Regions from separate parts of the Pseudomonas sp. PS02290 genome, predicted to be linked through region 2. Evidence: predicted binding sites of a transcription regulator. Region 2 holds the regulator's gene; each other region holds the start of a gene.
The links. Region 2 encodes FliA, which starts transcription of late flagellar genes. Its sites were predicted from a motif close to CTAAAGTTTNNNNNNNNNNNGCCGNTAA; they were not measured.
Positions count from the first base shown of each region.

Region 1 (6,278 bases), on a different contig from region 2:
GGGGCGGTATTCGCGGTATCGGTCCGCGCGTCCCGCTTGAGTGAAACGAGGGATACCACCTCACCCAGGGGCGCCGGATCCGCAGCGTGTGCGTTGGCCGGCAGAGTGGCCCAGCTGTCGATGCTCAGGCACAGATGGCCGGGCATGCTCAGGTTGCCGGACAGCAATTCGGCAAGCCACGGCCCCGGTGCCTGGCCGGCGATACGGAAACCGCCACCGGGCAGCCACGCCTGGGGCCACACACCCACCACGGTTTCGAACCAGACGAGTGGATCGACATGGGACGGCGGGAACAGATGCACTTCAACCTGCGTCCAGTCCGCAACTCGCTCGAGCAGCGGGCACTGGGTCAGGGTCGCCTGCAGCAGTTCCATGGCGCGGGCGAGCGGGTCGATCGAGGGCAGAGGAATCGCGTCGATCTCGATCCGCCGCAACAGTCGGCGCGAGCCGTTGGCAGCCATCAGCCTTGGGTCGTGACTCAGCGCGTTCGCGTGCCTGGGGATGTCCTGGACAGGTAACCGCTGATCCAGGGAATGCCCGGGCAGTCGGAGCCAGACGTCCTCGACGCTGACGCTCTGCGCGCAGAAATCACCTCGGGGTTTGGCCCGGTCCAGCAGGCGCTGGGCGGCTTCCTGCGCCAGGCGCTTTTCGGAAATTCGGTCGTACATGTTCCGCCGCGGCCGGATGTCATGCTGAGGGGCATGAGGCAATGGCAGCTCGACAGGTTTGCCGAACAGTCGCTTGATAAATGCGTTCATAAGGACCCCTACAGAATGCGGCAGTCATCGTGGGTCGCGACGAGGGCGTCGCCGCACAGCAGGCGATCCCCGTCGCGGGCAATGGGCCGATCATCGACGAGGCAGGTTTCATCCCCTTCGGCGATTGCACAGGGGCCGTGAAAGCAGAGCACGTCGTCGCCGTGGCGGGCGACTTCGAGACCGTGCAGGAACGTGGAGGGCGAGCCTTGAATGACTCGACCGCCTTTGAGGGTAGGGTCGTTGAGAACGATGATGGGGCGCATGACGAAACTTCCCTGAGATGTGGCCGCGGCGAGCGTCCATGCTCCGGTGCGTTTGAGCCGCGAAATTAACACAGGGTCAGGGCCTTGAAAGTGGCACAGATTATTTCAAGACGCGTCCTACTTTGGCGCGGTGAAGAGTCCTACACGCGGGCGTGATGAGGTTCGCATTTTGATCGAACAGGCGCGGTTTGGAGGGGGGTTGAGCGGGGCTGGAGGCGTTGCGGGATTGGATCAGGACGCGCTATTGGATGTGCGCGTTATGGGGGAGGCGATGGCAGCGGATGTCGGCAACCGGCCAGCACGCCCTGAAACGCGCCAGCCGGTCATCACAAACGATCAGAAATCGTCGTCTTTGTCGAAGCGTCGCGCTTCGCGCTGCAGCTGATACACGAAACGCTCAACCTGACGCTGCACCAATCCACTCATGTTGTGGAAGCGCACACCGGCGAACGTGGTGTTGATCCTTTCTTCGAAGTGCAGATAGCGCAGTTCGACCGGCGTGGTCATGTTGCCGAAGGGCAGGGAGGCGATGAAGCGCTCATAGACCTGGCCCAGTTGCATGCGCTCGGAGATATCGCCCTCAAAGCGCAGCTTGCAGCCGGTGGCGGAGACATCCAGCAGTTTGCCGCGCAACGGAAATTTGAGCCGGTCGCCGCCAATCTCGACATCAATCAGCGAAGCCAGCTTCAGGGCCGCGCGAAACGCGTTACGGCGCTGGTGATAGACGACTTCTTCAGGGAGAGGGCCGCGATAGCTGCGCGGCTCTTCGATCACGGTCAGCTGGGCTTTGCTTTCCCAGGCGATGCGCACACCGTCGTGAAAACCTTCGACCCGGAAGGGCTCACCGCTGGCAAGGAAACGCTCGCCATCTCGGGGGATCATCTCGTCGAAAATGACCTGGTTGGTGTCACGGTCGACGTCGATCACGTAACTCTGAAAACGCTGGGTGCGTTCGTGAAACGTGATGATCAACGGGTCATGACTTTCCATCAGCAGCCGCAGATTGGCGGCGATTTCCAACGGGGTGGTCAGTACCTTCGGGGGCTGCGGAACATCGTCCGCGCTTGAGGCATTCACGGTCTATCCATCTCCAGGCAAATAACGGCAGCGTGCAGCGCGCGGCATATTGCCACCACAGTGCGCACCTTGATACAAGAACTTACGCCTGGCTGAGCGGACGCGGCCTGGCTTTGCCCGACGTCGAACCGCGACTGTCGTACAGCGTGGGCGTGTCGCCGCCGTTGAGAATCCTCAACTGCTGTGCCGTGGTGAGTTGCTGGAGCTGGATAAGGCTGCCGTTCTGTTCGTTGGCCGCCTGGCATTCACTCATCAGCGCGCTGAGTTCATCGCCTGCGGTCAACAAGGCTTCACCCACTGACGAATGTTTCGCCACTTCTTCGAGTCCCGCTCGATTGGCGGGCAGACCCAGGCTGGTCATCAGCTGGGTACGTCGGCGTCCATGCTGCTCGAGCACGATCACCAGCGCCTGTTTCTGCGCCAGGATGTGTTCCATCTCGACCATATTGCGCCCGTGAAGCGCCACTGACTCGGCCTTCAGGATGTCCAGCAGATGCCGGGTTGGCGCAATGTCGTCCGTGATCAGTTGAAGCAATGTAGTGTCTTGCATCGCATGCCCTGGTGTTTAAGCGTCCAGAAGCCCCTGCGCAGACCTGGGGCTAGCGCTGGGCTTCGAAGTTAAGCAGTTTGCTTGCAACACGATTGCTGTCGACCTTATAGCTGCCGTCGGCGACCGCCTGCTTCAACTCAGCCACACGGGCGCTGTTGACGACAGGCTGATCACGCAACGAATCACTGATCTTCTGCAACTGTTGAGCTTCGCTGCTCAAATGTACTGCCTCACCGCTACCGGGCACGCTCGAGGTGCCGCTGACCGCTGCCGTAGCTTCGGTTTTGCTGGCTTCCTTGGTGCTGGCAGTACGTGTTGTACCGCCAACGGTAGTGGAGCTGTTCAAACGATTGAAGTCGATGACCATGATTGAAAAACCTCTGGGTTCTAGGACGCTTGCCTTGGTTTCGGCCAGACCCGGAATAACTTTAGGGCCCGTGCGAAAACAGTCTCGAATGGACTTCGCACGGAGCACAGGGGTTCCGAGTGTAGGAAAAGCGCAAGCGCAGCGCCAGAGGTCTTACCTTCACATGTCAGTTACATAGCGACCTCGACTTGCCCGGGCGCAACGATATTGGCCTTGATCACCCGTTGGGAGTTGAGGTTCTTCACCCGTATTTGCTCGTTGAAACCGCCGTCGGACAAGGCTTCGCCCGGCATGCGCACGCTCATTGAACCGCTGCGCGCACTGATCACCACCTGGTCGCCCTTATGGACCATTTGCGGCTGATCGAGGTGGACGGGCGTCAGGATCTGGTCGATGACCGTTGGTCGGACAACTTTTTGCCCGACTGCCTGATCGACTGAATCCAGGAAGCCTTGCCCCAGCAGGCTGACGTCGCGTTCGCGCAGCGCCACATCGTTTTCCGTCACGATTGCGTCGCGCTTCATGGGCCGGACGGCCGTGACCACATTGCGGTAAAGGTGTACCTGGGCCGGCACAAACACCGTCCACGGGGACGTGCCTTCGCAGCGAATCTTCACGGTGACGCGGCCGATGGGCTGGGCCGGGCTTTCCAGTGAGGCTGTCAAATCCTTGTCGCACAGCGGCATGCGCAGACGCGGGTCCAGCTGTTTGACTTCAATTTCGTAGCGGCCGGCGGTTTGGTTGGTCGCCATGTAGTCTTCAACTGTGAATTCAAGAAAGCCCTGGGTCACGCCGATAAGTGTTTCAGGCAGGGTCATGTTGTCCGCCCGGCTCAGGCTGGCGGCACACAACAGACACAGCGCGACCAGCACGCAGAGAAAGCTGCGGGTTGCGGGTGCCGGGCGTCGGGATACTGTCGTTTGTGTGTTCATGATGAGTAAATAGCAAGGCCCGTGCCGCTTACCGTTCCGGTAGCGCAATTGGTCGTTTTGGGAGGTGTGGTGCATGGCTGGTGTGATGGATTCAGTAAACCAGCGCACTCAACTGGTCGGGCAGAACCGCCTTGAACTGTTGTTGTTCCGGTTGGACGGCAAGCAGTTGTATGGGATCAACGTGTTCAAGGTAAAAGAGGTGCTTCAGTGCCCGAAACTTACCCATATGCCCAAATCCAGTCCGATTGTGCGCGGTGTGGCAAATATTCGTGGCGGGACTATCCCGATCCTCGATCTGGCGTTGGCGACCGGTGGCAAGCCGCTGGCTGACATTACCAATTCATTCGTGATCATCACGGAGTACAACACCAAGATTCAGGGCTTCCTGGTGCATGCGGTGGAACGCATCGTCAACATGAACTGGGAAGACATTCATCCGCCACCCAAGGGCACCGGTCGCGACCACTACCTCACGGCAGTGACGCGTCTGGACAACCAGCTGGTGGAAATCATCGATGTCGAGAAGATCCTCGCCGAAGTGGCGCCGGTCTCCGAGAACATCTCGGTCGGCGTGGTCACGGCGGAGGTGCAGCACAAGGCGCTGTCGCTGCGTGTGCTGACGGTCGATGACTCCTCGGTGGCGCGCAAACAGGTGACGCGTTGCCTGCAAACCGTCGGCGTGGAAGTCACGGCGTTGAATGACGGTCGTCAGGCACTCGATTTCCTGCGCAAACTGGTGGATGAAGGCAAGAAGCCGGAAGAAGAATTCCTGATGATGATTTCCGACATTGAAATGCCGGAGATGGATGGCTATACCCTCACTGCGGAGATTCGCAGCGACCCGCGCATGCAGAAGTTGCACATCGTGTTGCATACGTCGTTGTCCGGCGTGTTCAACCAGGCGATGGTCAAGAAGGTCGGCGCGGATGATTTCCTGGCCAAGTTCCGGCCAGACGATCTGGCGGCGAGGGTGGTAGATCGTATCAAGGCGGCAGATATCAGCTGAGGAGGGGTTTTCCTCCTTGCTGTTCACATGATTTGAGAGGCGGCATGTCTACAGGTAATTTGGATTTTGATCAGTTCCGGGTATTCCTGGAAAAAGCCTGTGGCATTTTGCTGGGTGAAAATAAGCAGTACCTGGTTTCCAGCCGCCTCAACAAGTTGATGGAGCAGCAGTCCATCAAATCGTTGGGCGAGCTGATCCAGCGGATCCAGACTCAGCCGCGCAGTGGTTTGCGTGAGCAGGTGGTGGATGCGATGACCACCAACGAGACGTTGTGGTTTCGCGACACGTACCCCTTCGAGGTGATGAAGAACAAGGTCTTGCCCGAGGCGATCAAGGCCAGCCCTAACCAGCGTTTGCGCATCTGGTCGGCGGCGTGTTCGTCGGGTCAGGAACCGTATTCGCTGTCGATGACGATCGATGAGTTCGAGCGCAGTAACCCGGGGCAGTTGAAGTCGGGTGCGCAGATTGTGGCGACGGATTTGTCGGGTCTGATGTTGAACAATTGCAAGACGGGTGAGTACGACAGTCTGGCCATCGGCCGAGGGTTGTCGCCGGACCGTCTGCAGCGTTTCTTCGATCAGAAGACGCCAGGGCGCTGGACGGTGAAGGCGCCGATCAAAAGCCGTGTGGAGTTTCGTTCGTTCAATCTGTTGGACAGTTATGCGGCGTTGGGCAAGTTCGATATCGTGTTCTGTCGCAACGTGCTGATTTATTTTTCGGCAGAGGTGAAGAAGGATATTTTGCTGCGTATTCATTCGACGTTGAAGCCGGGGGGGTATTTGTTCCTGGGGGCGTCGGAGGCGTTGAACGGGTTGCCCGATCATTATCAGATGGTGCAGTGCAGTCCCGGGATTATTTATCAGGCCAAGTGATTGGCTGCGGTTTTGCTTTGATGAGAACCCCGCTTAGGCGGGGTTTTTTGTTTCGTGTTGGCGCTGAGATTGTTGGCTGCCTCTTAGCCGGAGCGGCGCTTAGAGGGGGCTGCCTAACGGCAGACATTTCGCCTTCGGCGAGTTACTTGGAAAAGCACCCCAAGTAACCAAGGGTGCTTGCTCCTGGTTGGGCTCCTCCTTCGTCGGAGTACCTTCACTCCGGTCTCGCTCCGTGGGCCCGCGCCGAACGGGCATCCATACCCTGACGGCGCTCTCGCCGCATCCATGCGGCTCGGCCCACTGCGCGAGACCTGCGTTCAGCCTGCACCCAAGTCGCGTTCGGCGGTGACCGGACCGTTTGCGTATGAAGATCAAAAGCACGGCAACGGCAACGGCAACGGCATTCGCGAGCAAGCTCGCTCCCACAGGCAGGGTGTCTGATCAGCAAAATAG
Region 1 is NZ_JASCOY010000123.1:238-6,515, reverse strand. Features, by position in the region: gene QMX88_RS26660 (hypothetical protein) at 1-758, opposite strand, end outside; gene QMX88_RS26655 (PAAR domain-containing protein) at 767-1,021, opposite strand; gene QMX88_RS26650 (flagellar brake protein) at 1,358-2,098, opposite strand; gene QMX88_RS26645 (flagella synthesis protein FlgN) at 2,181-2,648, opposite strand; gene flgM (flagellar biosynthesis anti-sigma factor FlgM) at 2,698-3,015, opposite strand; gene flgA (flagellar basal body P-ring formation chaperone FlgA) at 3,186-3,947, opposite strand; gene QMX88_RS26630 (chemotaxis protein CheV) at 4,021-4,953, shown strand; gene cheR (protein-glutamate O-methyltransferase CheR) at 4,998-5,825, shown strand.
Region 1: flgM (flagellar biosynthesis anti-sigma factor FlgM) is a predicted target of FliA. The motif match lies at 3,053-3,080, and genes of this name have one in related genera.

Region 2 (12,590 bases):
GCGAGACCGGAGTGAAGGAACCCGACGAAGTCGGGCCCAACCAGGAGCAGGCACCCTTGGTTACTTGGGGTGCTTTTCCAAGTAACTCGCCGAAGGCGAAACGGTCTGCCCCCAGGCAGACGCTCTTGATCTTCGTACGGAGGGCCGACGTCAGCTTGATGACAGCGCAAACAGAAAGCGTCTAGAGTGACCTCAGTCCCTTTCTAGGCCTCGCCACTTGACCATTCGATCGAATGCAGCGCCACTGTCTGACGCTCAGTCCAGCGCCGAAGCGTTGAATGTCCTGTTGCTGGCCTGCGCCACAGGCAATCGGTTGGCGTTCGAAGCTATGTATCACGCCACCTCGTCCAGGCTGTTCGGTATTTGCCTGCACTATTCCGGCAATCGGGCCGAGGCGGAAGAGGTGCTGCAGGAGGTGTACATCATGGCGTGGCTGAAGGCCTCTCGATTCGATCCGCAACGGGCCAGCGCCATCACCTGGCTCTCGACCATGGCCCGCCACAAGGCGATTGACCGGCGCAGGGCCCATCGCCGTCAAGATCCCCTTGAAACCATCCCCGAATTACCCACCCAGGACGACCCCATCCCGGACGCCCTCGAGCGCGAGCAGGAGGGCAGTCAGCTGGACCGCTGCCTTGAAACCTTGGAAGACGCGCAGCAACGCTATATCCGCGTGGCGTTCTTCGAGGGTTGTTCCTACGCCGAACTGGCCGAGCGCCACGGTATTGCGCTGGGGACGATGAAAAGCTGGATTCGTCGCGGGCTGCTTCGACTGCGCTTGTGCCTCGGCCTATGAACGAGCATCCCGTGCCGCCCGACGAGACCCCGGACCTGCTGATCGCCGAGTACGTGCTGGGCGTGCTCAGCCGCGAAGAGCGTGAGCGGGTGGAGGCGATGATTGCGCTGGAGCCTCGCCATCAACGCGCGCTGGCGCAATGGCAGGAGCAGTTCGCCGAGTGGCTCGGTCAATTGCCCGTGTCCAGTCCTCCCGCGGGCACCTGGGGCAGGATTGAGCAGCGGTTGTTTGCGGGTGCCAGCCATTCGCCGTCACGGGTGTCAGGCTGGTGGAACAGCTTAGGGCTCTGGCGCTGGACAACGGCGGCGCTGGCTGCCGGGTTGCTGGCGTCGGTGCTGACGCTTCAGCAACCTGTTCCTCGACCGACGTCGGGGCCGGCCTTGTTGGCGCGTCTCGAACAGAGCGACGGCACGACGCTGTTTGCCGCGACGATCAACCCTGACCGGCGAAGCGTCCTGTTCGTCAACACGGGCCGCGCAGACTGGCCGGGTAAAAGTGCCGAGGCGTGGGTAATCGCCGCCGATGGCAAGCCTCGGTCGCTGGGCCTGCTGCCGGCCAATGCCCCCGCGACATTGAACGTAGCGCCGCCACTGGCTGACCTGCTCGCCAGCGGTGCGGTGCTCGCGATCACCCTTGAGCCGTTGAACGGGTCACCGAGCGGGCTGCCGACCGGACCGGTCGTCGCCCAGGGAAAAATATCCTCACTCTGATGCATCCGTTCCGTCGCTCGCTTCGTATATCTCCCACCTTCATCCGAAGGACCTAAGAATCCGGGAGAACTACCATGTTGACCCTCGCCAAACGCATCGCCGCTGTCTCGTTCGCTGCCCTTTGTCTTGCTGCATCCCCGGGCTTTGCCGCCGATACCGTCATGGTCGGTGGCGCCGCCATGTACCCGACCAAGACCATCGTCGAGAACGCCGTCAACTCCAAGGACCACACGACCCTGGTGGCGGCGGTCAAAGCTGCAGGTCTCGTAGACACGCTCAACAGCAAAGGCCCGTTCACTGTCTTCGCCCCCACCAATGAAGCCTTCGCCAAACTGCCGGCCGGGACCGTCGACACGCTGGTCAAGCCGGAGAACAAGGCTGACCTGACCAAAATTCTGACGTATCACGTCGTCGCCGGCACCCACACCGCCAAACAATTGATGGCGGACGCCAAAATGAACGGCGGCAAGGTGATGCTGAAAACCGTACAGGGCGAATCCCTCACCGTGATGCCCCATGACGGCAAGCTCTGGGTGATGGACGCCAAAGGTGGCAAAAGCGCGGTCAGCATCGCTGATGTGATGCAGTCGAACGGCGTCATCCACGTGGTCGATTCGGTGCTGATGCCGTAAGCGCTGACCTGATCGTTGCAGCACCCGGCGGACGCTCATTCCGTCCGCCGGGTCCATGGCCTGGCCTTTCTGCGGGCGCCATGTCGATCGACTCAATGCCCTTCTGCTCATCCCTCCCGTACTCCTGCTAATCCCCGCACAGATTTATTTTCAATCCGCTGCATCCAGTTCCCTTTCCCCCGGGTAGTACAAGTAGTAGCGATGGCTGCTGACCTGTTTATCCAATGGAGAGATGGCATGAACGCTAAAAAATTACTGGGCACGTTCGGTGTTTCATTGGCTGCCACTTGCCTGCTGGCAACGGCGCCGGCGGCTTTCGCGCAGATGGCGTTGCCGGATACGGTGAAGGTGCCGGACGGGCACAAGATCGCCATGGAGACGGTAGGCGTGGGCGAGATCACCTACGAATGCCGCGACAAGCCCAACGCCGCCGGCCAGACCGAATGGACATTCGTCGGCCCGAAAGCGGTGTTGAATGATCGCAGCGGCAAGCAGGTCGGCACGTACTTCGGGCCACCGGCTACGTGGCAGGCCGCTGACGGTTCGAAGATCACCGGTACGCAGCTCGCTGTGGCCCCCGCCGGGACGGGCGACATTCCGTTTCAGTTGGTGAAAGCCAACCCTGCGGAAGGCAAGGGCGCGATGAGCAACGTCAGTTACATCCAGCGCGTCGCAACCAAAGGCGGTGTCGCGCCGAAGATGGAGTGCTCGACGGCGACCAAGGGCAAGCAGGAAATCGTGAAATATCAGGCGGACTATATTTTCTGGGCCGCGAAGTAGACCAACGTCCCACGTCAGGCAGCGTCGCCGACGTACAAAGTCATCTACGCTGCACCGACGCAACCCCGGCCTTTGGGCTGGGGTATTTCTTTTCGTTGGCGGTTGAACATTTTGTCCCTACCTGAAGACTGTTTTGACTACGAAGCCTGCCTGGCGGCCTGCGCCCGAGGTGAGCAGCAGGCGTTGCACGCGCTCTACACGCAAGAAAGCGCGCGCCTGCTCGGCGTCGCCAAACGGATCGCCCGCAGCGACGCGCTGGCCGAGGACATCGTGCACGACGCCTTCCTCAAAATCTGGACCCGCGCTGGCAGTTTCGACCCGGCGCGAGGCACTGCCCGTGGCTGGATCTTCAGCGTGACCCGGCACCTGGCGCTCAACTTCATGCGTGACAACGCGCACATCGTTCAGGTCAGCGAACAGAGCGAAAGCGCGGTGCTGGCCGAGGCCTCTCTGGAGGCAGCCACCGACGCCGACACCTTCGAATACCGTGCCCGCTCGGGGCGTATTTACGGGTGCCTCGAACAACTGGAACCGGCGCGTCGCAACTGCATTCTTCATGCGTACGTAGACGGTTTTTCGCATTCGGAGATAGCGCAGAAAATCGGCGCGCCACTGGGCACGGTAAAAGCCTGGATCAAACGCAGTCTGGTGGCATTGCGGGAGTGCATGGGATGACAGGCTATCCGTCGAACGACAGCGCCGATGAACTGGACGCATTGGCCAGCGAGTACGTGCTAGGCACACTGCCGGCCGAGCAACGCCTCAATGTCCAAAACCGCCTCGCCACGGACGCCGACTTGCGTACGGCGGTGGACGCATGGGAAGGGCGCCTTCTGGCCTTGACCGAACTCGCCGAACCGCACACCCCAAGCCCACGGCTGTGGGACCGGATCGAGCGCAGCGTCAACAGCCGTGACCGCCGAGTTCCCGTACAAACGCCTGCCGTGACGTCGCATTCCTGGTGGGATCTCCTGCCCCTGTGGCGCGGACTGGCCGGCGCAGGACTCGTTGCGACCCTGCTGCTGGGCTCGATGCTCCTGACCCGAACCGCCCCGGTGAACCCCACAACCTACCTCGTCGTGCTCGTTGCCCCGCAAAACCAGGCCCCCGGCTGGGTCATCCAGGCCAGCAACCCGGAAGAAATCCAGCTGATACCGCTCGGCGCCACCCCAGTCCCCGCCGACAAAGCCCTCCAGTTCTGGACCAAGGCCGACGGCTGGCAGGGCCCCGTGTCCCTGGGCCTGGTCAAACCCGGCCAGACCCTCTCCGTACCGGTGAACAAACTGCCGCCGCTGCAACCCAACCAACTCTTCGAACTCACCCTCGAAAACCCCAACGGCTCCCCGACCGGCAAGCCTACGGGGCCGATTCAATTTATTGGGCGGGCGGTGAAAGTGATCTAGCGGCTGGACGCGGAGCGTCGGGGGCGGCATTCCCACGCGGAGCGGGGGAACGATCGGCCAATCATCTAGCGTCTGGAAGGCCGCTTTCGTGAGCAAGCTCACTCCCACATGAGCGTCGTTTGCCCTTGATGATTTGCGGTGTCACATCTGACGCCTTCCCGGCTGAAGCCGGTCCTACTAAGCGTAAGCGCGCTTCTGATCTTCATACGCAAAAAGTCCAGACACCACAAAACGCGACTTGGGTGCAGGCCGAACGCAGGCGAAGCGGAGTGGGCCGAGCCGCATGGATGCGGCGAGAGCGCCGCTAGGACATGGATGTCCGTTCGGCGCGGGCCCACGGAGCGTCGTCGAAGTGAGGGAGTCCCGACGGAGGAGGGACCTAGCCAGGAGCAGGCACCCTTGGTTACTTGGGGTGCTTTTCCAAGTAACTCGCCGAAGGCGAAACCGAGGCCTTTAGGCCGACGCTCTTGATCTTGATCTCCACCGCAGCGATGCAAAACCGTCGGATGAACACAAATCTAAATACTGGCACTCTGATATTTTCACCCAATCCCAAATGTTGGACCCCTTCTTGCAATAACCCCGATACAACGCTTCGGCGTCAAAAGATTGATTTAACGCGCAGGTGCCCATCGGTGGAACGCTCACAAATAATCTCCCACGCCAGAACCGGATTGATCGGCCTGGGCCGTGGACAACTTGGCGTCCCGCTACTGCTCCTCGTCATGCTCGCCATGATGATGCTGCCTATGCCGCCGTTCCTGCTCGACGTCTTCTTCACCTTCAACATCGCCCTGTCCATCGTCGTCCTGCTCGTCTGTATCTATGCCCTGCGGCCCCTCGACTTCTCCGTATTCCCGACCATCCTCCTCGTCGCCACCCTGCTGCGACTGGCCCTCAACGTCGCCTCCACCCGCGTCGTCATGCTCCACGGCCAGGACGGCCACGCCGCCGCCGGTAAAGTCATCCAGGCGTTCGGTGAAGTCGTCATCGGCGGCAACTACGTCGTCGGTATCGTCGTCTTCGCCATCCTCATGATCATCAACTTCGTCGTCGTCACCAAAGGTGCCGGCCGGATCTCTGAAGTGAGCGCGCGCTTCACCCTCGACGCCATGCCCGGCAAACAGATGGCCATCGACGCCGACCTCAACGCCGGCCTCATCGACCAGCCCGAAGCCAAACGCCGTCGTCTTGAAGTCGCCCAGGAAGCCGAGTTCTACGGCTCCATGGACGGTGCCAGCAAATTCGTCCGCGGTGACGCCATCGCCGGCCTGCTGATCCTCTTCATCAACCTCATCGGCGGCATGCTGGTGGGCATCCTGCAACACGGCATGAGCTTCGGCGATGCCGGCAAGGTCTACGCGCTGCTGACCATCGGTGACGGTTTGGTGGCGCAATTGCCATCCCTGCTGCTGTCCACCGCCGCCGCGATCATGGTGACCCGTGCTTCCGGTTCGGAAGAAATGGGCAAACTGGTCGGTCGGCAGATGTTTGCCTCCCACAAGGCGCTCGCCGTATCCGCCGGCATCATGATCGTCATGGGCCTGGTCCCGGGCATGCCGCACTTCTCCTTCATCAGCCTCGGTCTGGTGGCTGCCGGCGGCGCCTACCTGCTGTGGAAGAAAGAGAACCAGGTCAAGCTGGCTGCCGTGCAAGAGGTCAAGCGTCAGCAAGAGCTGCTGCCATCGCCGACCCGCGCGCAGGAATCCAAGGAACTGGGCTGGGACGACGTGACCCCGATCGACATGATTGGCCTGGAAGTCGGCTACCGCCTGATTCCGCTGGTGGACCGCAACCAGGGTGGTCAATTGCTGGCGCGGATCAAGGGCGTGCGCAAGAAGCTCTCTCAGGAACTGGGCTTTCTCATGCCGACCGTGCACATCCGCGACAACCTCGACCTGGCGCCCAGCGCCTATCGCCTGACCCTGATGGGCGTGACCCTGGCCGAAGCCGAGATCTACCCGGACCGCGAACTGGCGATCAACCCCGGTCAGGTGTTTGGCAGCCTCAATGGCATCACTGCCAAAGACCCGGCGTTTGGCCTGGAGGCCGTGTGGATCGAAATCAGCCAGCGTGCCCAGGCGCAATCCCTCGGTTACACCGTGGTGGACGCCAGCACCGTGGTGGCGACTCACTTGAACCAGATTCTCTACAAGCACTCTCATGAATTGATTGGCCACGAGGAAGTCCAGCAATTGATGACCCTGCTTGCCAAGGGATCGCCAAAACTGGCGGAAGAACTGGTCCCGGGCGTGTTGTCGCTGTCGGCCCTGCTGAAGGTGCTGCAGGCGCTGCTCGCCGAACAGGTGCCGGTTCGCGATATTCGCTCCATCGCCGAAGCCATCGCCAACAACGCTGCGCGTAGTCAAGATACCGCCGCGCTGGTGGCTGCCGTACGGGTCGGGTTGTCCCGCGCAATCGTCCAAAGCATTGTCGGCATTGAGCCGGAGCTGCCTGTGATCACCCTTGAGCCAAGGTTGGAACAGATATTGCTAAATAGTCTGCAGAAGGCAGGTCAGGGTCAGGAAGAAGGCGTTCTCCTCGAACCGAGCATGGCTGAGAAACTTCAGCGCTCGTTGATCGAAGCGGCGCAGCGTCAGGAGATGCAGGGGCAGCCGGTTATTTTGTTGGTCGCAGGTCCGGTTCGCGCCATGTTGTCTCGCTTTGGACGGTTGGCTGTACCGAATATGCATGTTTTGGCTTACCAGGAAATTCCTGACAATAAGCAAGTCACCATCGTAGCGACTGTCGGGCCTAACGGCTGAGGTAGTGAGTCATGCAAGTTAAGCGTTTTTTCGCCGCCGATATGCGACAAGCCATGAAACTGGTTCGCGATGAGCTGGGCGCTGAAGCCGCCATCATCGGCAACCGGCGGATCGCTGGCGGCGTGGAACTGACCGCCGCCCTGGACTACAAGCTGTCTGCGCTGGCCCCGCGTGTGCCGAACATCGAACTCGAAGACGAGCTGCGCAAGACTCAGTCGCTCATCGTCACTGCTCAGGCTGAGCTGACCCACCGCAGCGAGCTGGACACTGTCGCCAACCGTCAGTTGTTCGCCGGCCTTGCGATGGATGACAGCAAGCAGATCGAACCGACGCTGGAAGAACCGTTTCGCCCGTCCGTCCACGCCGCAGTGGCCGCCGAACGCGCCGAGCGCAACGCCGAGCCGGGCGTTGGCGACCGCGCCTACGAAGCGATGCGCTCCGAATTGAACGGCCTGCGCGAACTGCTGGAAGTCCAGCTGGGCTCGCTGGCCTGGAACCAGCTGCGAGACGGCCGTCCGCAACAGGCCAATCTGTGGCGCCGTCTGCAACGGGTCGGCCTTTCCGGCCCGCTGTCCCGCGACTTGCTGGCGATGGTCCCGGACTCCAACGATCAGGCTCACACCTGGCGCATGCTGCTGGCCCATCTGGCCCGCATGATTGCCACGCCGGACGTCGAGCCACTGGAAGAGGGCGGTGTGATTGCCATGGTCGGTCCTGCCGGCATGGGCAAAACCACCACGCTGGCTAAACTGGCGGCCCGATATGTGTTGAAATACGGCGCGCAAAATATCGCGCTGGTGAGCATGGACAGTTTCCGCATTGGCGCTCAGGAGCAACTGAAAACCCTGGGCCGGATCCTCAATGTACCGGTCACCCACGTCGACCCGGGCCAGTCCCTGGCACAGGCGCTGGAGCCGCTGTTGCGCAAGCGCGTGGTGTTGATCGACACCGCCGGCCTGCAAGCCAGCGATCCGGCCCTGCGTCTGCAACTGGAAACCCTCGCCGGGCGTGGCATCAAGGCGCGCAACTACCTGGTGCTGGCGACGACCAGCCAGAAGCAGGTGCTGTCAGCGGCTTATCACAGTTACAAACGTTGCGGCCTGGCCGGGTGCATCCTGACCAAGCTCGACGAAACGGCCAGCCTTGGCGAAGTGCTCAGCCTGGCCGTGACACACGAACTGCCTGTGGCCTATCTCACCGATGGCCCACGGATACCGGATGATCTGCATTTGCCGCGTCGGCACCAATTGGTGAGCCGGGCTGTCAGCGTGCAGATGCAGGAGGAGCCGAGCGAGGAAGCGATGGCGGATATGTTTGCGGATCTTTATCACAGCACCGGCAAGCGCGCGGGCTAGGTGAAGAAAATGACAGTGGAATTTTCCTGCATCGATGGTCTGCCAGGCATTGTTCAGACACTGAACGTGCAGCCCGACATGTGGCTTAGGTCTAAGCAAGACAAGGTAAACAATTAACATGGGCAGCATGCATCCCGTACAGGTTATCGCGGTGACCGGTGGCAAAGGTGGCGTAGGCAAGACCAACGTTTCAGTGAATCTTTCACTGGCACTGGCCGAGCTGGGACGTCGCGTCATGCTGCTGGACGCCGATCTGGGTCTGGCCAACGTCGACGTATTGTTGGGTCTGACCCCCAAACGCACCCTGGCTGATGTCATCGAAGGGCGGTGCGAGCTGCGCGATGTCTTGCTGCAAGGCCCGGGCGGTGTACGCATCGTGCCGGCGGCATCGGGCACCCAGAGCATGGTCCACCTGACCCCGGCGCAGCATGCCGGGCTGATTCAGGCGTTCAGTGACATTGGCGACAACCTCGATGTGCTGGTCATCGATACCGCCGCCGGCATCGGCGAGTCGGTGGTGAGCTTTGTCCGCGCGGCCCAGGAAGTGCTGCTGGTGGTGTGCGACGAGCCCACATCGATCACCGACGCCTATGCCCTGATCAAACTGCTCAACCGCGATTACGGCATGAACCGCTTCCGCGTCCTGGCCAACATGGCCCAGAGCCCGCAGGAAGGGCGCAACCTCTTCGCCAAGCTGACCAAAGTCACCGACCGTTTTCTCGACGTGGCCCTGCAATATGTGGGCGCCGTGCCGTACGACGAATGCGTACGCAAGGCCGTGCAGAAACAGCGCGCCGTGTACGAAGCGTTTCCGCGTTCCAAATGTGCCCTGGCGTTCAAGGCCATCGCGCAGAAAGTCGACACCTGGCCGCTCCCGGCGAACCCGCGCGGCCACCTGGAATTTTTCGTAGAACGCCTCGTGCATCAAACCAGCGCAGGGCCCGTCTCATGACAGCAAGTGGCTATCGCATGTACAGCAAATCGTCCAAAGACTCCCAGTATGAGCTGATCGAGCGTTATGCCCCGCTGGTCAAACGAATCGCCTACCACTTGCTGGCGCGTCTGCCGGCCAGCGTGCAGGTCGAGGATTTGATCCAGGCGGGCATGATTGGCTTGCTCGAAGTCTCGACCAAATACGACTCCACCAAAGGGGCCAGCTTCGAGACGTACGCGGGTATTCGTATCCGTGGTGCGATGCTCGACGAAGTGCGCAAGGGGGACTGGGCGCCGCGCTCGGTCCACCGCAACACGCGCATGGTCAGTGACGCGATTCGTGCAATCGAAGCAAAAACCGGCCGTGACGCTAAAGATCACGAGGTTGCTGCCGAACTTGAAATGAGTCTCGACGATTACTACGGGATTTTGAACGATACCCTGGGCAGCCGCCTGTTCAGTTTCGACGACCTGTTGCAGGACGGCGAACACGAAGGGCTGCACGAGGACGGCGCGAGCCAGTCCCTCGAACCGTCGCGGGATCTGGAAGACGAGCGCTTCCAGGCTGCGCTGGCCGAGGCCATTGCCAACTTGCCCGAACGTGAACGCCTGGTGTTGTCGCTGTACTACGACGAAGAGCTGAACCTCAAGGAAATCGGTGAGGTCCTGGGGGTCAGCGAGTCGCGGGTCAGCCAGCTGCACAGTCAATGCGCGGCGCGGTTGCGCGGTCGTCTTGGCGAGTGGCGCGCACGTTCGTGAATCAGGCGCAGGCCGCGAGGCCTGCGTGTTGCGTGTAAGACCGGCTGTGCAAGACGTGAGCGGGAAGCAAATGAGACACGGCAGGAGTCGGTCGAACCGGGTCGTAGATGATCCGGTTTCGCTGCGCTTGTTCCGGTCGATTCAACCCCCTCTTGATGTTCGGCACAGCCGGTATTGATTGAACGCGCGTTCAGGTGCTGAACGCGTTAAAGACTGCTTGGAGGTCGAATTGGACAAGAACATGAAAATCCTCATCGTTGATGACTTCTCAACGATGCGGCGGATCATAAAAAACCTGTTGCGTGACCTTGGGTTCACCAACACGGCCGAAGCAGATGACGGACTCACCGCATTGCCGATGCTGCAAAGCGGCGCTTTTGACTTCCTCGTCACTGACTGGAACATGCCGGGCATGTCCGGCATCGACCTGTTGCGTCAGGTGCGTGCCGACGAGCGTCTGCGCAGCCTGCCGGTGCTGATGGTCACTGCCGAAGCCAAGCGCGAGCAGATCATCGAAGCCGCTCAGGCCGGTGTGAACGGCTACGTGGTGAAGCCGTTCACCGCGCAAGTGCTCAAAGAAAAAATCGAAAAGATATTCGAGCGCGTCAATAGCTGATGTCCGCTGCGAGGGCGCTATGGATTCCAAAGATTCGACAATGGGTGACTTTGAGTCAACCCTGAAGAAACACGCACAAGAGCTGGTCGCGAGCCTTGAAAAAGGCAAGTTCGGCGACGCCGTGCAACTGATCCATGAGCTTAACCAGACCCGCGACCGCGGCCTGTATCAGGAAGTCGGCAAACTGACGCGCGAGCTGCACAGCGCGATCGTCAACTTCCAGATCGACCCGAACATGCCGCAGGCCGAGGAGGTCTCCCAGATCACCGACGCCACCGAGCGGCTGTCGTACGTCGTCAGGCTGACTGAAAACGCGGCGAACCGGACCATGGATCTGGTAGAGCTGAGCACGCCGTTGATGCACGGGCTCACTGAAGACGCCAAGTCCTTGAGCGCCGATTGGGGACGCTTCATGCGCCGCGAGATCAGCGCCGAAGAGTTTCGTGATCTGGCCCGCCGCGTCGATGTGTTCCTGACCCGCAGCGAGAAGGAGACCACCGAGGTCTCTGCGCACCTGAACGACATTCTGCTGGCCCAGGATTACCAGGACCTCACCGGTCAGGTGATCAAGCGCGTGACCACGCTGGTCACGGAAGTCGAGCGCAATCTGCTCAAGCTGGTGCTCATGGCGAGCCAGGTGGACCGCTTCGCGGGCATCGAGCACGACCAGGAAATGTTCCGTCAGCAAAAAGAACAAGAAAAACTTCACTCCAAGGGTGAAGGTCCGCAGATTCATGCCGATAAACGTGAAGACGTTGTATCCGGACAGGATGATGTTGACGATCTGCTATCCAGCCTCGGATTCTGATTCGGTCATTCTGTCTCGGACTTCAGGTTTTCTGTGAAAGTGGCTGCTGGACCCGCGCGCCAATGCTTCGACGAAAGCAATGCGCGCAGGCCGTCAGTGCAGCCTCCGGATCGGTTTGACGGTTAATTTTAGGAGCACCCCCCAATGAGCTTCGGCGCCGATGAAGAAATCCTTCAGGATTTTCTGGTAGAGGCCGGCGAGATTCTCGAGCTGTTGTCAGAGCAGTTGGTCGAGCTGGAAAGCCGGCCTGACGATGCGGACCTGCTCAATGCAATTTTTCGCGGTTTTCACACTGTAAAAGGGGGCGCCGGCTTCCTCCAGCTCAACGAGCTGGTTGAATGCTGTCACATCGCCGAGAACGTGTTCGACATCCTGCGTAAGGGTGAGCGTCGCGTCGACTCGGAGCTCATGGACGTGGTGCTCGAAGCGCTCGACACTGTTAACAGCATGTTCGGTCAGGTGCGCGAGCGTTCTGCCGTCACCCCGGCCACGCCTGAATTGCTGGCCGCGCTGGCTCGCCTGGCCGAGCCAGCCTCGGCAGAAGAAATCGCTGCGGCACCGGTGGTGGTTGAAGAGCCGGTCGCTGAAGCGCCGTCCGAAGACATCACCGATCTGGAATTCGAACAGCTGCTGGATTCGCTCAACGCCGTCAAGGCGCAAGCGGCAGGTGCGCCTGCACCGGCTCCGTCTGCGCCTGTTGCCGCGGCACCCGTTGCAGCTGCGCCGGCAGCAGCGGCTCCCGCTGCGCCGGCTGGCACGGCGGCCAGCGATGAAATCACTGACGCCGAATTCGAATCACTCCTCGATCAGCTGCATGGCAAAGGCCAGTTCGCCGTTGACGCGGTGCAACCGCCAGCGGCTGTGACGCCGTCTGCCGCACCGGCCAGTGACGAAATCACTGACGACGAATTCGAGTCGCTGCTGGATCAGTTGCACGGCAAAGGCTCGTTCTCACCGGACGCCGTCGGCGCTGCGGCTCCTGGCGCTGCGGCACCTGCTGCCGCTGCACCTGCCGCGCCGGTTGCACCCGCCG
Region 2 is NZ_JASCOY010000112.1:100-12,689, forward strand. Features, by position in the region: gene QMX88_RS26040 (sigma-70 family RNA polymerase sigma factor) at 218-796, shown strand; gene QMX88_RS26045 (anti-sigma factor) at 793-1,506, shown strand; gene QMX88_RS26050 (fasciclin domain-containing protein) at 1,581-2,138, shown strand; gene QMX88_RS26055 (DUF3455 domain-containing protein) at 2,376-2,918, shown strand; gene QMX88_RS26060 (sigma-70 family RNA polymerase sigma factor) at 3,030-3,593, shown strand; gene QMX88_RS26065 (anti-sigma factor) at 3,590-4,321, shown strand; gene flhA (flagellar biosynthesis protein FlhA) at 4,957-7,086, shown strand; gene flhF (flagellar biosynthesis protein FlhF) at 7,098-8,441, shown strand; gene fleN (flagellar synthesis regulator FleN) at 8,560-9,393, shown strand; gene fliA (RNA polymerase sigma factor FliA) at 9,390-10,133, shown strand; gene QMX88_RS26090 (chemotaxis response regulator CheY) at 10,375-10,749, shown strand; gene QMX88_RS26095 (protein phosphatase CheZ) at 10,769-11,557, shown strand; gene QMX88_RS26100 (chemotaxis protein CheA) at 11,702-12,590, shown strand, end outside.

Region 3 (13,228 bases), on a different contig from region 2:
GGCTGTCGTCTTCGGTCATGCGCAGCAGACGTGCGTTGGACTGGCCGAGGGTCGGCAGGAACAGAATGTCCTGGTCGGCCCGGGAGCCGAACACGAAGTCGTCGGCGGTGAGGGTGTTCATGTAGTTGCCGCTTAAGGCGATCTCGAAGCGGTGACCGTCAGCGTCGGGGACGCTGGATTTGATGTAGGTTTTGTCGCCAGCGGCGTTGAGGCTCAGGTACAGCGTGCCGTTGCTGCCATCGCCCAGGCCGAGGAAGCCCAGGGCGGAGACGTCGATCTTGTCCACGCCGTGGGTGAAATCGTAGATCGTGTCAGTCGCGGTGACACCGCCGGTGTTGTAGTCGCGGTAGCTGTCCTGGACGCTGGTGTAGCGGAAGGTGTCAGCACCGTCGCCGCCATACAGCGAGTCGCGACCCGCGCCGCCGTCAATGATGTCCGGCCCTGCGCCGGCGCGAATGGTGTCGTTGCCGCCCAGGCCGAGGATCAGGTCGGCGCCGGCAGTGCCAGCGATCGCTTCGCCGTTGTCGGTGCCGGTGATGGTGCTGGCCGGCGCATCGGCCACTGCCAGGGCGAAGCTGTCACTGACTGACGCGCCCGACGGGTCGGTGGCCTTGATCAGCAGCGTGTAGTTGCCGGAGGCGGTGCTGGTCGGCGTGCCGCTGAAGGTCAGGCGGGTGCTGTCAAAGCTGAGCCAGTCGGGCAGAGCACTGCCATCGGCCAGGGTCGCGGTGTAGGTCAGCGCGTCGTTGTTGGCGTCGGAGAAGCTGTTGCTGGTGACCGCGTAGGTGAACGGCGAGTTTTCCGTCGCGTTCTGGTCCAGCAGCGGAATCACCACCACCGGCGCCACGTTGACGGGCGCATTCTGGCTGGCGAAGACGAAGTGGCTGGCGTTGAGGCTGCCGGCCAGATTACCCGCCAGGGACAGTTCGAAACGGTTGCCGTTGGCGTCCGCGACGTTGTCCTTGACGTAGGTGCGGTTGGTGCTGGCGTTGTAGGTCACCTGCAGCGTGCCGTTGAGGCCGTTGCCCAGGCCGCCGTAGCCCAGGCCCGAGACGTCGATTTTGTCGGCGGTGACATCGAAATCAAGGATCTGGTCACTGGCGCTGGTGGTCGCCGTACGGTAGCTGTCCTGGGTGGAGGTGAAGCGGAACACGTCCGCCCCCGCACCGCCGGTGAGTTTGTCGGCACCGGCGCCACCGATGAGGACGTCGTTGCCGTCGCCGCCGTTCAGGGTGTCATTGCCCGCCCCGCCGAAGATCTGGTCGTTGCCGGTGGTGCCGGTCAGCGTGTCGTTGCCCGGCGTGCCGTTGATCACGCCCGGCGTCACTGGCACGTCCTGCACGGCGAGGGTGAAGCTGTCGCTGACGGTGGCGTTGCTGGCGTCGCTCGCGGTGATTTTGATCGCGTAGGTGCCCGACGCCGTGTTGCCCGGTGTGCCACTAAAGGTGCGGGTCGCGGCATCGAAAATCAGCCAGGTCGGCAGGGCGGTGCCGTCGGCCAGGGTCGCGCTGTAGCTGAGGGTGTCGTTGTCCGGATCGGTAAAGCTGGTGCCGGGCACGACGTAGCTGAACGGCGTGTTTTCGGTGGCGTTCTGGTCCAGCAGCGGGTTGGCGACGACGGGCGCCTGATTCACCGTCGGGGCGGTGGCGAAGACGAAGTTGGCGCTGGTCAGTTTGTCGAGGTAGTTGCCCACGAGCGCGACTTCGAAGCGGTTGCCTTCGGCATCGGCGGTCAGCGACTTGATGTAAGTCTTGTCGCCGGCGTCGTTGAGCACCGCGTACACGGTGTTGTTCATGCCGTCGGCCAGGCCCGTGAAGCCCAGCTTGGAGAGGTCGATCTTGTCGGCGGTGACGTCGAAATCGGTGATCACGTCGCCGAGATTCGCGCCGCCGGCGTTGTAGTTGCGGTAGCTGTCGGTTCGGCTGGAGAACACGAAGGTGTCAGCGCCAGCGCCGCCACTCAGGGTGTCCTGCCCGGCACCGCCGTCGAGACGATCGTCACCGGCGCCGCCCGCCAGGCTGTCGTTGCCGGCCAGACCCAGCAAGGTGTCTGCCCCGTCAGTGCCCTGCAGCGAGTCGTTGCCGGTGGTGCCGGTGAGGGTGCGGTTGAAGATGAAGTTGTCGGCGGTCAGTGCGCTGACCAGATTCCCGGCGAGGATCAGCTCGAAGCGATTGCCGTTGGTGTCGGCATCGTAATCCTTGATGTAAGTGCGGTCGTTGCTGGCGCTGTAGCTGATCTGCAGGGTGCCGCCACGGCCGTTGCCCAGCCCGGTGAAGCCCAGGCCGGCGAGGTCGATCTTGTCCTGGGTCGGGTCGAAGTCGGTGATGGTGTCGTCGAAGCTGGTGGTCGCGGTGCGGTAGCTGTCGGACTCGCTGGTGAAGCGGAAGATGTCCGCGCCCGCGCCGCCGGTGAGCTTGTCGACCCCGGCGCCGCCGATGAGGATGTCGCTGCCGCCACCGCCGTTGACGGTGTCATTGCCCGCGCCGGCGTAGAAAATCTCGTTGGCGTCGCTGCCCAGCAGGGTGTCGTTGCCGTCGGTGCCCTGAACCGCCACCACTGGCACGGTCGCGCTGACGTAGCTGCCATCGCCATACACCAGGGTGTCGCCCTTGGTGGTATGGGTGATGGTGTTGCCGATGATGGCGTTGCGGTCGGTGCCGTCTTCGTTGCGCTCGGCCACGCCATAGGTCGACAGGGCGCTGCCGTTGATGGTGTTGCCCTGAACGGTGTTGTCACTGCCGTTGTAATACTTGCCGGAAACGCCCTTGGTGTCGTCGTAGGACTGAATGATGATTTCCGGTACGCCGCCGCCCAGTGAGTTGTTGCTCAGGGTGTTGTTGATGACGTCGACGTTGTTGCTGCCGTAGATGCGAACGCCGGCGCTGGCGTTGTCGTGGATGTCGACGCCGGTCATGGTGACCTCGCTGGACAGCTTGATCAGCACGCCTTCGGCGCCGTTGCCATAGACCTCACCGCCGGTGATGGTGATGTTGTTCGGCGAAGGGATGTTCTCGCTGCCGCGCTGCACGACGATGCCGCCACCGCCGTTGCCGTAGGCGACGTTGTTGCTGAGGGTGAAATCGTGGCTGCTGGTGACCACGTTGAAACCGTGGCGATCGTTGTCGTAGGCGATGTTGTTTTCGAAGGTGCTGTCGCTGAGGAAGTCAGCGACAAAGCCGTCCAGGCCGTTGCCGTGGGACACGCTGTTCTTGATGACCATGTTCACGGTCTGTTCGTGGGGGTCAAAGCCGTAACCGGAGCAGTCCTTGATTTCCACGCCATCGAGGGTGACGTTGGAGTCGTAACCTTCCTTGCCCGGGATGTAGCCGTTGAACCACCCATCGATCTTGCCGGTGGTGTTGTCCCGGTTGCCGTCGATGGTCAGGTTGCTCAGCCCGAAGTCGTGGGTCTCTTCGCCGTAGGCGGAGCGGATGACGCCGGTGATTTTCGTGTCCGAACCGTCCGCGACCTTGATGTTGGAGACGCCCATGCCGTCGCCGTACATGTAGACGTTGCTCTTGAGCATGAGGCAGCCGTCGGATGGTTCCTCGCCGCCTGACACGATGTAGGTCCCGGGGGGTACATAGACTTGTCCTCCACCCGCCGCCGCAGCTGCATCAATCGCTTGTTGGATGGCCGCGGTGTCGTCAGAGACGCCATCTCCCTTGGCGCCAAAATTTTGGACGTTAAAAATCATGTACTTATCTCCGGTCACAGGCTGAGGTCACGCTGCGTGCCAATTTCCAATCGGCACTGCAGCAGGTATGACCCACCTGAACGGAAAAGTTGTCGCCGTATGTCGGAAAACCGTCGTTTTGTGACGATCGGCACATTTCGGTGGTTGTTGGTGTCACGTAATTGACGTTTGAAGGGATATGCTTTTCTGGCACTTTTGGAGAGATGAGGAGTCTGCGAGCGATGAAGATCGCTTGGCAGGACCAGCTTCAGCCGGGAAGAGGCCCGTGTGGGCACCCTCGATTCTGCGGTGTGAATGCTGACGCCTTCCCGGCTAAAGCCGGTCCCGCAAAGTTCGCGTTAGCCGAGTCCTATTATGGGTTAGCGGGCCTACTAGGCCACTTCAGCGGGGGCGCAGCGCAGGCAGTCGCGGCCTTCGCCCTTGGCGGCATAGAGGGCCTTGTCGGCCATGGCGATGAGCGCTTCGGCGCTGGTCTGAGGTGCGCTGGCGATGGCGACGCCCAGGCTGATGGTGACCCTGGCGCCGTCGCCCAGCACCGGGTGAGGCACGTTCAGCGCGGCGACCGCCGCGCGCAGGTTTTCTGCCAGGGCCCTGGCCTGGGCCGGGTGGGCGTGGGTCATCAGCACCATGATTTCCTCGCCGCCGAAGCGAAAGGTCAGGGCGTCGGCTTTCTGCGCCGTGCGCTGGATCACGCCACTCAGCAACCGCAGGCAGGTGTCGCCCTGCAGATGCCCGTAGTTGTCGTTGTAGGATTTGAAGTGATCGATGTCCAGCAGGATGACCGCGACGTTCGTGGGGGTCTGCGTTGCGCGGCTCCACAGGGAGGCCAGCACCTCGCCCTGAAAACGCCGGTTGAACAATTGCGTCAGCGAATCGATGCGCGCCAGTTCCACCAGTTGCGCTCGCAGCAACTGCCCGCGCAACGCAAACAGATAACTCAGGCGGCTTCCGTGTTCCAGAAACCACGACGCCATCATCAGCAACGCCGCGGTGGAGAAGAACAACAGCGCATTGGCTTGCCAGATCTGAAAGTCGGCGAACTCAGCGAGGTAAGTGGTCACCAGCTGAATGACCAGCATGCAGGCCATGGCCACCGCCGCGCAGCGCACCGGCACCTGCTGGATCACCGTGCAATACACCATGATCAGCAGCATCCCCAGCTGATAGTGCAAGCGGAACGGACTTTCGCTGTAGATCATCGCTATCAGCGGCATCACCGAACACGTCACGGTGCCGATGGCTGCCGTCGCTTCCACAATGCGTCGGGTGCTGGCGCGCCGCGCGATGATCAGCAGAATCATAAAGATCGGCGTCATCAGGCAGACACGGCCCAGCGCCACGTAGGTAAACATGTCGTTCAGGCTGAGCCAGTCGCTGACCATGAACAGGTTGTAGATGAGGATGCCGCCGATGCCCACGGCGGACAGAAACTGGCGGCGTTGCTCAAGCGTTTCGGCCTCGTAGCGCTGTTCCAGCTCAGTGCTGAAACGCAGGCTGCGAAAACGCGATGCGATGGTGCGATCGACCTCGGCGAGAAGTTGCGCGTCATGGGGGCCAGGTCGATCGAGGACAAAGGAAAGCATGTTGCACCAAAGAGATGGGTTACCGGACTATGACATCATCGGTGATGTCTTAGTGCCATCATTTCGTCGGAGCGCCGTTTTCGCAAGGACTGACCGATCAAGCGTCAGGTTTGCGATGAACAGCGCTCCGTCTTGCCTCAGATCCGGAAACTGCCCACCAGCTGCGTCAAACGCACCGACTGACGTTCCAGGTCGGAACAGGCGCGCAACGTGGCCTGCAGGTTTTCCACGCCTTCCTGGTTCAGTGTGTTGATCTCGGTGATGTCGACGTTGATCGCCTCGACCACCGAAGTCTGCTCCTCGGTGGCGGTGGCGACCGACTGGTTCATCGCGTCGATCTCGCCAATACGCACGGTCACGCTTTCCAGGCTGGTGCCGGCCTGATTGGCGATGCTGACGCTTTCATGGCTCTCGCGCTGGCTGTCATTCATGATCGCCACCGCTTCACGGGCGCCGTGCTGCAGCTCCTCGATCATTTTCTGCACCTGACTGGCCGACTCCTGGGTGCGATGGGCCAGGCTGCGGACCTCGTCAGCGACCACGGCAAACCCGCGCCCGGCTTCCCCGGCGCGTGCTGCTTCGATGGCAGCGTTGAGGGCCAGCAGATTGGTCTGCTGGGAGATCCCGGTGATGACTTCCAGAATCTGCCCGATGTTGGCGGTCTTGGTGTTCAGCTGCTCGATCTGCTCGCTGGCGCCGCTGATGCGCGTCGACAAACGGTTCATCGCCTGAATGTTCTGACCGACCACGGCCTGACCACTGGACGCCATATTGCGCGCATCGCTGGAATGCCCGGACGCCATGGCGGCGTTCTGTGCGATCTCCTGCGCCGCAGCGCCCAGCTCGTTGATGGCTGCCGCCACACTGCTGGTGCGGTTGGCCTGCTGATCGGAGTTCAGCATCGAGGAGTTCGACGCGCTGACCACGCGCAGCGCGACTTCGTTGAGCTGCACGGTGGAGGAGGCCACTTCGCGCATGGAGTCATGGATCCGCTCCACGAACAGGTTGAAGCCGTTGCCCAGGTAGCCGAATTCGTCCTGGCTGAGGATCTCCAGGCGCTTGGTGAGATCGCCTTCGCCTGCCGCGATGTCGTGCATGGCGCGGCCCATGGTGTTCAGCGGACGCATCAGCACGCTGAGCAACACGCCCAGCAGCGCAATGATCAGCACCACCGCGATGATCGTGGCGACGATCGCCGAGTTACGGAAATCGCCCAGTGCGGCGTAGGCCTGGGCCTTGTCCACCGCGATGCCGACGTACCAGTTGACCGACGGCAGACCGTCAACGTGAGCAAAGGTGACGACTTCGGTCTTGCCGGCGTGCTCGCTTTCGCTGACGTCTTCGGACAGGCGCGGCGTAGCGTTCGGGTAGACCTCGGCCAGGGTTTTCATCACCAGCGAGGTGTCCGGATGCACGAGAATGCGGCCGTTGGCGTCGACCAGAAAGGCATGGCCGTCGTTCTGCAGGCGCAGCGCGCTGATCATCTTCACCAGCACTTCCAGACTCAGGTCGCCGCCCGCAACGCCGGCGACGCCGGAAGGGCCTTTCACCGGCGTGGCGATGGTCACGATCAGGCCTTTGGTCACGGCGTCCAGATAGGGCTCGGTCAAGGTGGTCTTGCCGGCCTTAAGTGCATCGGTGTACCACGGGCGGGTGCGCGGGTCGTAATCGCCGGGCATGTCATCAGGCGGTTGCGTCACGAATGAACCATCGGCTCTGCCCAGGTAGATGCTCATGAACGTCGAGATCAGCGTCGGCTGACCGAGCAGCCGGTTGAACACCTCGGGCGACGACACGGCGGCGCCCTCGGCGACGTTTTCCACCAGCAGGATGCGTCCCGACATCCAGTTCTGGATATTGCCGGCCGTACTTTCGCCCATCTGGTTCAGACTTTCCCTTAACTGATCCCGGATGGCGTTGCGTTGCAGATAATCGTTGTAGAGGGTGAATAAGGTAAACGCGGCGATCACCACCAGCGACGCCGCCAGCAGGATTTTATGGCTGAATTTCAGGGATTTGGTCATGCCTTGAGGGCCTTCAAGCGATTGCAGGGAAAGGATTGCAGTGTGTCAGTCGGGCTATCGGCGGCCAGCGGGATAGATGAATGGCTTGCTGCGCAAAACAGGCCTCTATTTGACTGGAATCTGACAATCGGTCCTGGGTGTACGGCCCGCAAGTCATGTAACCGTGCTAAGCGAGGAGGGCGGAGGGCGAGGACGTGAGGAAGTGGAGCAGGGCAGACGCCAAAAAAAAGGGCTGCAAAAAGCAGCCCTCTGGCATTCGACTTATGCGGCCCAAGCACGAAGTACAGCGCTTGAAGCTTGAAGCCTCGAGCTCGCAGCTAAGTCCTCATCCCTTAGAGCGCATGACTGTAGACCAGCGCATAGGATTCGATCCCGTCGTTAGGCTCCTTGATTCCTGCGTTTGAATAGTGGGTAACGCGCAGGCCGACGCGCTGGGTGTCGCCGAATTTCAGGCCGGCACCGAGACGGTCTTCGAAGTTGAAAGCGGAACCGAACTTCTGGTCACCCGCAGATGAACCGGTAAACAACGAAACGCCCACACCGGCTTCGATATAGGGCTTCACCGGACCGCTGCCGAACTCATAAACGAACACTGGGGCAAAGGACGCCGAGTGGCGAGCGCCTGCCTGTTTGCCTGCTTCCCAGTAGGTGTAGCCCAGGTCCCAATAGCCGGTCAGCTTGCCGGTGGAGCTTTCCAGCCAGGACTTGTCCCAGTCGAAACCCAGGGCAACGCGGCCGGTGACGCCACCTTGGCTGGTGGCACCCAATGCACCGGAGATCTGCGTGGCGTTGGCGGTCATGGCGAAAGAAGACAGGCAAAGGGCAGCGAGCAGTAGCTTTTTCATGGTGGAGATAGCCAGAAAGGTCAATAAAACCGGGGAGAGTAATCACCCGAACGGATGTAGGGCAGAACGCCACTACGAAAGTTCCATTGGCCCTGTATGAAATTTCCCAAAACTTCGTTTTTGGAATGATTCAAGCGGTATCAAGCGCCCGATTGATCAAAATTGTTGAGGCTCGGCAGAAGGATAATTCGCTTTTACGGCGTGCGATTAGGGTCAACAATCCGCTCTGTCATTCCCGCTCCAAGGATCGCCCATGAGCCTCTCGCCCTTCCATCTCGCCATTCCCGTTTACGATCTCGCCGCCGCGCGCCACTTCTACGGCGACGTATTTGGTCTTTCCGAAGGCCGCTCCAGCGAGCAATGGGTCGATTTCGATTTTTACGGTCATCAACTGGTCATCCATGAGCACCCGAAGACCACTTCCCAGGAATCCGTGCATTCCAACGCGGTGGATGGCCACGACGTACCGGTCCCGCACTTCGGCATCATCTTGCACTGGGAAGAATGGGAGGCGCTGGCGGAGCGTCTGCGCGCCCGGGAAACTAAGTTTGTGATCGAACCCTACATCCGCTTCCAGGGCCAGGTGGGCGAGCAGGCCACCATGTTCCTGTTCGATCCGTGCGGCAACGCGCTGGAATTCAAGGCGTTCAAGGACATGAGTCAGTTGTTCGCCAAATAATCCGGGCGTGCCCCTCGGGTGCTTGTCAAAGGCGCCCGTTTTCGTTTCAGCCGCACTGCAGCCACTTCAACTTACCTGTCCAGCGGCCGATAAACCGATTCAGCATCTCTTAATGATCGGATCGGACTGGAAAACTTATGCTCACTGCGATGAACAGGATGCTGGAAAACATCAGCGTCAGATCCAAGCTGTCTCTGGGCTTTGGCGCAGTGCTGGTGTTGACCCTACTGATAGCGTTGGCAGGGTGGTCCGGGATCGGCGGACTGAGTGAAAGGGGAGACCGGATTCTCGACATCTCAAAGCTCAATGACCTGACGCGTGACATGCGCATCGCGCGCTTGTCCTACACGCTCAATTACGATGTAGATCACGCCGCTGTGGTGGTCAAGGCGCTGGACAACCTCGACAGTCACCTGGCGTACTGCCGCGCCAATTTCGATTCGGCGTTGAATATCCCGCATATTCAGTCGGCGACGGAGGCGGTCAAGCGCTACCGCGCGCACTTCAGCGACTACGTTCAATCTGTGCAGAATCGCGAGGCCTCTCGTGGGATTTTCGGCAGCAATGCGGACGCCGCGGTGGAGCAATTGCAGAAGATTGAGGCCGCAATTTCCGCGAACGGCGACGCTGCGCAGACCGCTGCGGTGGTGAAGGCGCAGGCCTTGGTCGAGCAGGCGCGCTTCCAATTGCGCGGCTACACCTACAGTCTCAAACCCGAGCTTGAAGCACCGGCCAAAAAAGCCATCAGTGACGCTCGCGCCTACACCACTGTCCTTGGCCAGGCGCTGCCGGCGGCACAAAACGATGCCGTGCAACACCTCGGCTCGGCCCTCGACGCTTATTTGCTGACGGTCAGCCAGTTCAGCGAGGCTCAAGCGGGAGCCGCCAACGCTCAGTTGGGGTTGAACGAAGACATTGCCAGCCTGTTTGCCGCCAGTAACGCACTGGCAAAAAATCAGGCCGTATTGCGCAGCGAAGATGTGGACGCCGCCCGTAACGTGTTGGGCGGCGCGACACTGGGCGCATTGATCCTCGGCATTCTTGCGGCCTGGCTGATCACTCGCTTGATTGTCCTGCCCTTGATGGACGCGCTTCGCACTGCCGAGCAGGTGGCCGGTGGTGACCTGACAAATGCCCGTGTGGTGTCGCGCAAAGACGAACTGGGCATGTTGCAACGCAGCATGGCGCGGATGACGGTCAACCTGCGCGAACTGATTGCCGGCCTGCGCAATGGCGTGACGCAGATCGCCAGTGCCGCCGAGGAATTGTCAGCGATCACCGAGCAAACCAGTGCGGGCGTCAATAGCCAGAAGATCGAGACCGATCAGGTGGCGACGGCCATGAACGAGATGGCGGCCACAGTGCAGGAAGTTGCACGCAACGCGGAAAGCGCTTCCGAGGCCGCGGCCACCGCCACCCGCGAGGCCCGCGACGGTGACGAGGTGGTGCGTCAGGCCATCAATCAAATTGAGCGCCTGGCTGCCGAAGTCGGCCACTCGACGGTGGCCATGGCGGACCTGAAAACCGAAAGCGGCAAAATTGGCAGCGTCCTCGATGTCATCAAGTCGGTCGCTCAGCAGACCAACTTGCTGGCGCTGAACGCCGCCATCGAGGCTGCGCGGGCGGGCGAGGCGGGAAGGGGCTTTGCGGTGGTCGCTGACGAGGTGCGCAGCCTGGCCCAGCGTACCCAGTCTTCCACTGAAGAAATCGAGCAACTGATCACCGGTCTGCAGAGCGGCACGCAGCAGGTGGCGGGGAGCCTTGAAAACAGCCGCGTGCTGACTGACAGCAGTGTCGAACTGAGCCGGCGCGCCGGGGTGTCCCTGGGCGGCATCACCCGCTCGGTGCTGTCCATCGAGTCGATGAACCACCAGATTGCCGCTGCCGCTGAAGAGCAAAGCGCCGTCGCGGAAGAGATAAACCGCAGCGTGATCAGCGTTCGCGAAGTCTCCGAGCAGACATCGGCCGCCAGCGAACAAACCGCAGCGTTCAGTGTTGAACTCGCCCGGTTGGGCGTGCACTTGCAGACGCTGGTCGGAAAATTCAAGGTGTGACCGCCGAGGCGCACTTGCACGACGGGCAATGGCGTCAGTCTGCGCGGGGGAGCGCGTCCACAACGCAGCTTCTGAACAATTCCAGCAGCGGTGTGTGCCGCTGCAGGTATTTGCTCACCAGCACGATCTCGCGGAAGAAGGTCAGCTCACCGAGGTCGATGATCCGCACGTCCTCCGCATGCTCCAGCCACAACCCGGCCATGGGCACCAGCGCCACGCCCAACCCGGCGCGGACCATCTTGACGATGGCGTCCAGCTCATCGAGCTCCAGGGTTTGCCGCACCTCAAGTTTGCGCTCGCGCAGGAACTGCGTGACCCGGCGGCCGCCGAACGAGCGCTGATCGTAGCGAATGAAAGGGTGGTCGCAGAGGATCTGCCGAGGGTCGTCGCCCTGCATGCCGGATGGTGTGATCAGCACGAAGGGTTCTCTGGCGAGGACCTCGGCGTGCAGCTCTTTGGGCAGGGCGAACGGCGGTTTGATCATGATCGCCAGATCGAGCTCGCCGGCGTCCACCTGACTGAGCAGGTTCAATGAAACCCCAGGCACCAGACTGGCCTCGATGAACGGCGCCTTGCTGCGCAGCGCCACCAAGGCTTGCGGCAGGATGCCGGTCTGCGCCGTGCTGATGGCGCCGATGCGCAGCGCGCCGCGAAAGTCATTGGCGCTGTCGGGGCTGCCCATGCGCCCGAACAGCTGCAGCATTTCTTCGGCCAGTGCCACGGCGCGTTGTCCGGCGGCGTTGAGGGTGGCGGCGCGGCCGGTGCGATCAAAGAGGGTGACGCCCAGAGCGTCTTCGAGGTTCTTGATCTGCGCGCTCACCGCCGACTGGGTCAGCCCGACCTCGCGCCCGGCCGCCGCAAAGGTGCCTCGACGCGCGACGCAGACGAAGGTTTTCAACTCTCTGATCATCGGCAGGTCCTTGAAGGAAATTCAAATCGGGCAGGGCGCACCCACAGGCGGCCGGCAGCGGATAGTAACCAGTGCCGTCGACAAATAAAAATGCCGCCTCAAGGGCGGCATTTTTTTACGCGGGACGCTTAACGATAGCGTTCCAGCCAGTGCGCGTAGGGCGCAGGCAGGGTCCACGAGGCTTTGTCGACGCCCAGTTCTTTGGCGGCGAAATAAGCCCAATGCGGATCCGCCAGGTGCGCCCGGCCGATCGACACCAAGTCCAGCTGACCGTTCTGCACGGCGGCCTGAGCCAGTTTCGGATCGCCAAAACCCCACGCCGAGGTCACCGGGATATCGGCTTCACGGCGTACGCGTTCGGCGATCGGGCCCATGAAGGCCGGGCCCCACGGGATGTTGGTTTCCGGGATGGTGAAACCGACGCTGACGCTGAGCAGATCAAGACCGCCGGCCTTGAAGCGGCGCGCCAGTTCGATGGATTCGCTGAGGGTCTGCTCGTCACGGCCGTCGTACTCGATCACACCGAAGCGCGCGGTCAGGGGCAGGTTTTCCGGCCAGACTTCACGCACGGCGGCCAGGGTTTCCAGCAGGAAGCGGCTGCGGTTGTCGAAGCTGCCACCGTAGGCATCGGTGCGCTGGTTGGAGTGTTCGGAGAAGAAGCTCTGGCCCAGGTAACCGTGGGCGAAGTGCAGCTCGATCCACTCAAAGCCGACTTCACGGGCACGGCGTGCAGCGTCGACGAAGTCCTGCTTGACCCGGGCGATGTCGTCCAGGGTCATTTCCTGGGGGACTTTCGGCAGGTTGGCGCCGAAGGCGATGGCCGAGGGTGCGATGGTCTGCCAGCCACGGGCATCATCGGCGGCCATGTGGTCGTCACCTTCCCATGGACGGTTGGCGCTGGCCTTGCGACCGGCGTGGGCGATCTGGATGCCCGGGACCGAGCCGGCTGCCTTGATCGCTTGCACCGCAGGAATGAACGCCTTGGCGTGCTCGTCGCTCCAGATGCCGGCGCAACCCGGAGTAATGCGGCCTTCAGGGGAGACGGCAGTGGCTTCGACGACCACCAGGCCCGCACCGCCGCGGGCCATGCTCGCGAGGTGAACGTGGTGCCACTCGTTGATGACGCCGTCGTCTGCCGTGTACTGGCACATTGGAGGGATGGCAATGCGGTTACGCAGGGTCACGTCCTTCAGCGTGAAGGGTTCGAACAATGCAGACATGAAATACTCCTGATGATTGAATTCGCTTGTTCGATAGTATTCGAAATATGGCGAAGAATGAAACCCCTCGCTATGATGCGCGGCATGCGCGCCTTCAAACATCCGTTACCGACCGAACTCACACTTGAGCGTTTGCTTTACGCATTAAGTGACCCCGTACGCCTCGAAATCGTTCGCTGTCTTTCCACGGTGGCGGAGGCGACCTGCGGCGAGCTC
Region 3 is NZ_JASCOY010000042.1:2,407-15,634, forward strand. Features, by position in the region: gene QMX88_RS29755 (putative Ig domain-containing protein) at 1-3,697, opposite strand, end outside; gene QMX88_RS17860 (GGDEF domain-containing protein) at 4,069-5,280, opposite strand; gene QMX88_RS29760 (methyl-accepting chemotaxis protein) at 5,418-6,257, opposite strand; partial or broken gene QMX88_RS29765 (cache domain-containing protein) at 6,273-7,304, opposite strand; gene QMX88_RS17870 (acyloxyacyl hydrolase) at 7,637-8,149, opposite strand; gene QMX88_RS17875 (VOC family protein) at 8,403-8,828, shown strand; gene QMX88_RS17880 (methyl-accepting chemotaxis protein) at 8,987-10,882, shown strand; gene QMX88_RS17885 (LysR family transcriptional regulator) at 10,917-11,792, opposite strand; gene QMX88_RS17890 (NADH:flavin oxidoreductase/NADH oxidase) at 11,921-13,012, opposite strand; gene QMX88_RS17895 (ArsR/SmtB family transcription factor) at 13,097-13,228, shown strand, end outside.
Region 3: QMX88_RS17880 (methyl-accepting chemotaxis protein) is a predicted target of FliA. The motif match lies at 8,894-8,921, and genes of this name have one in related genera.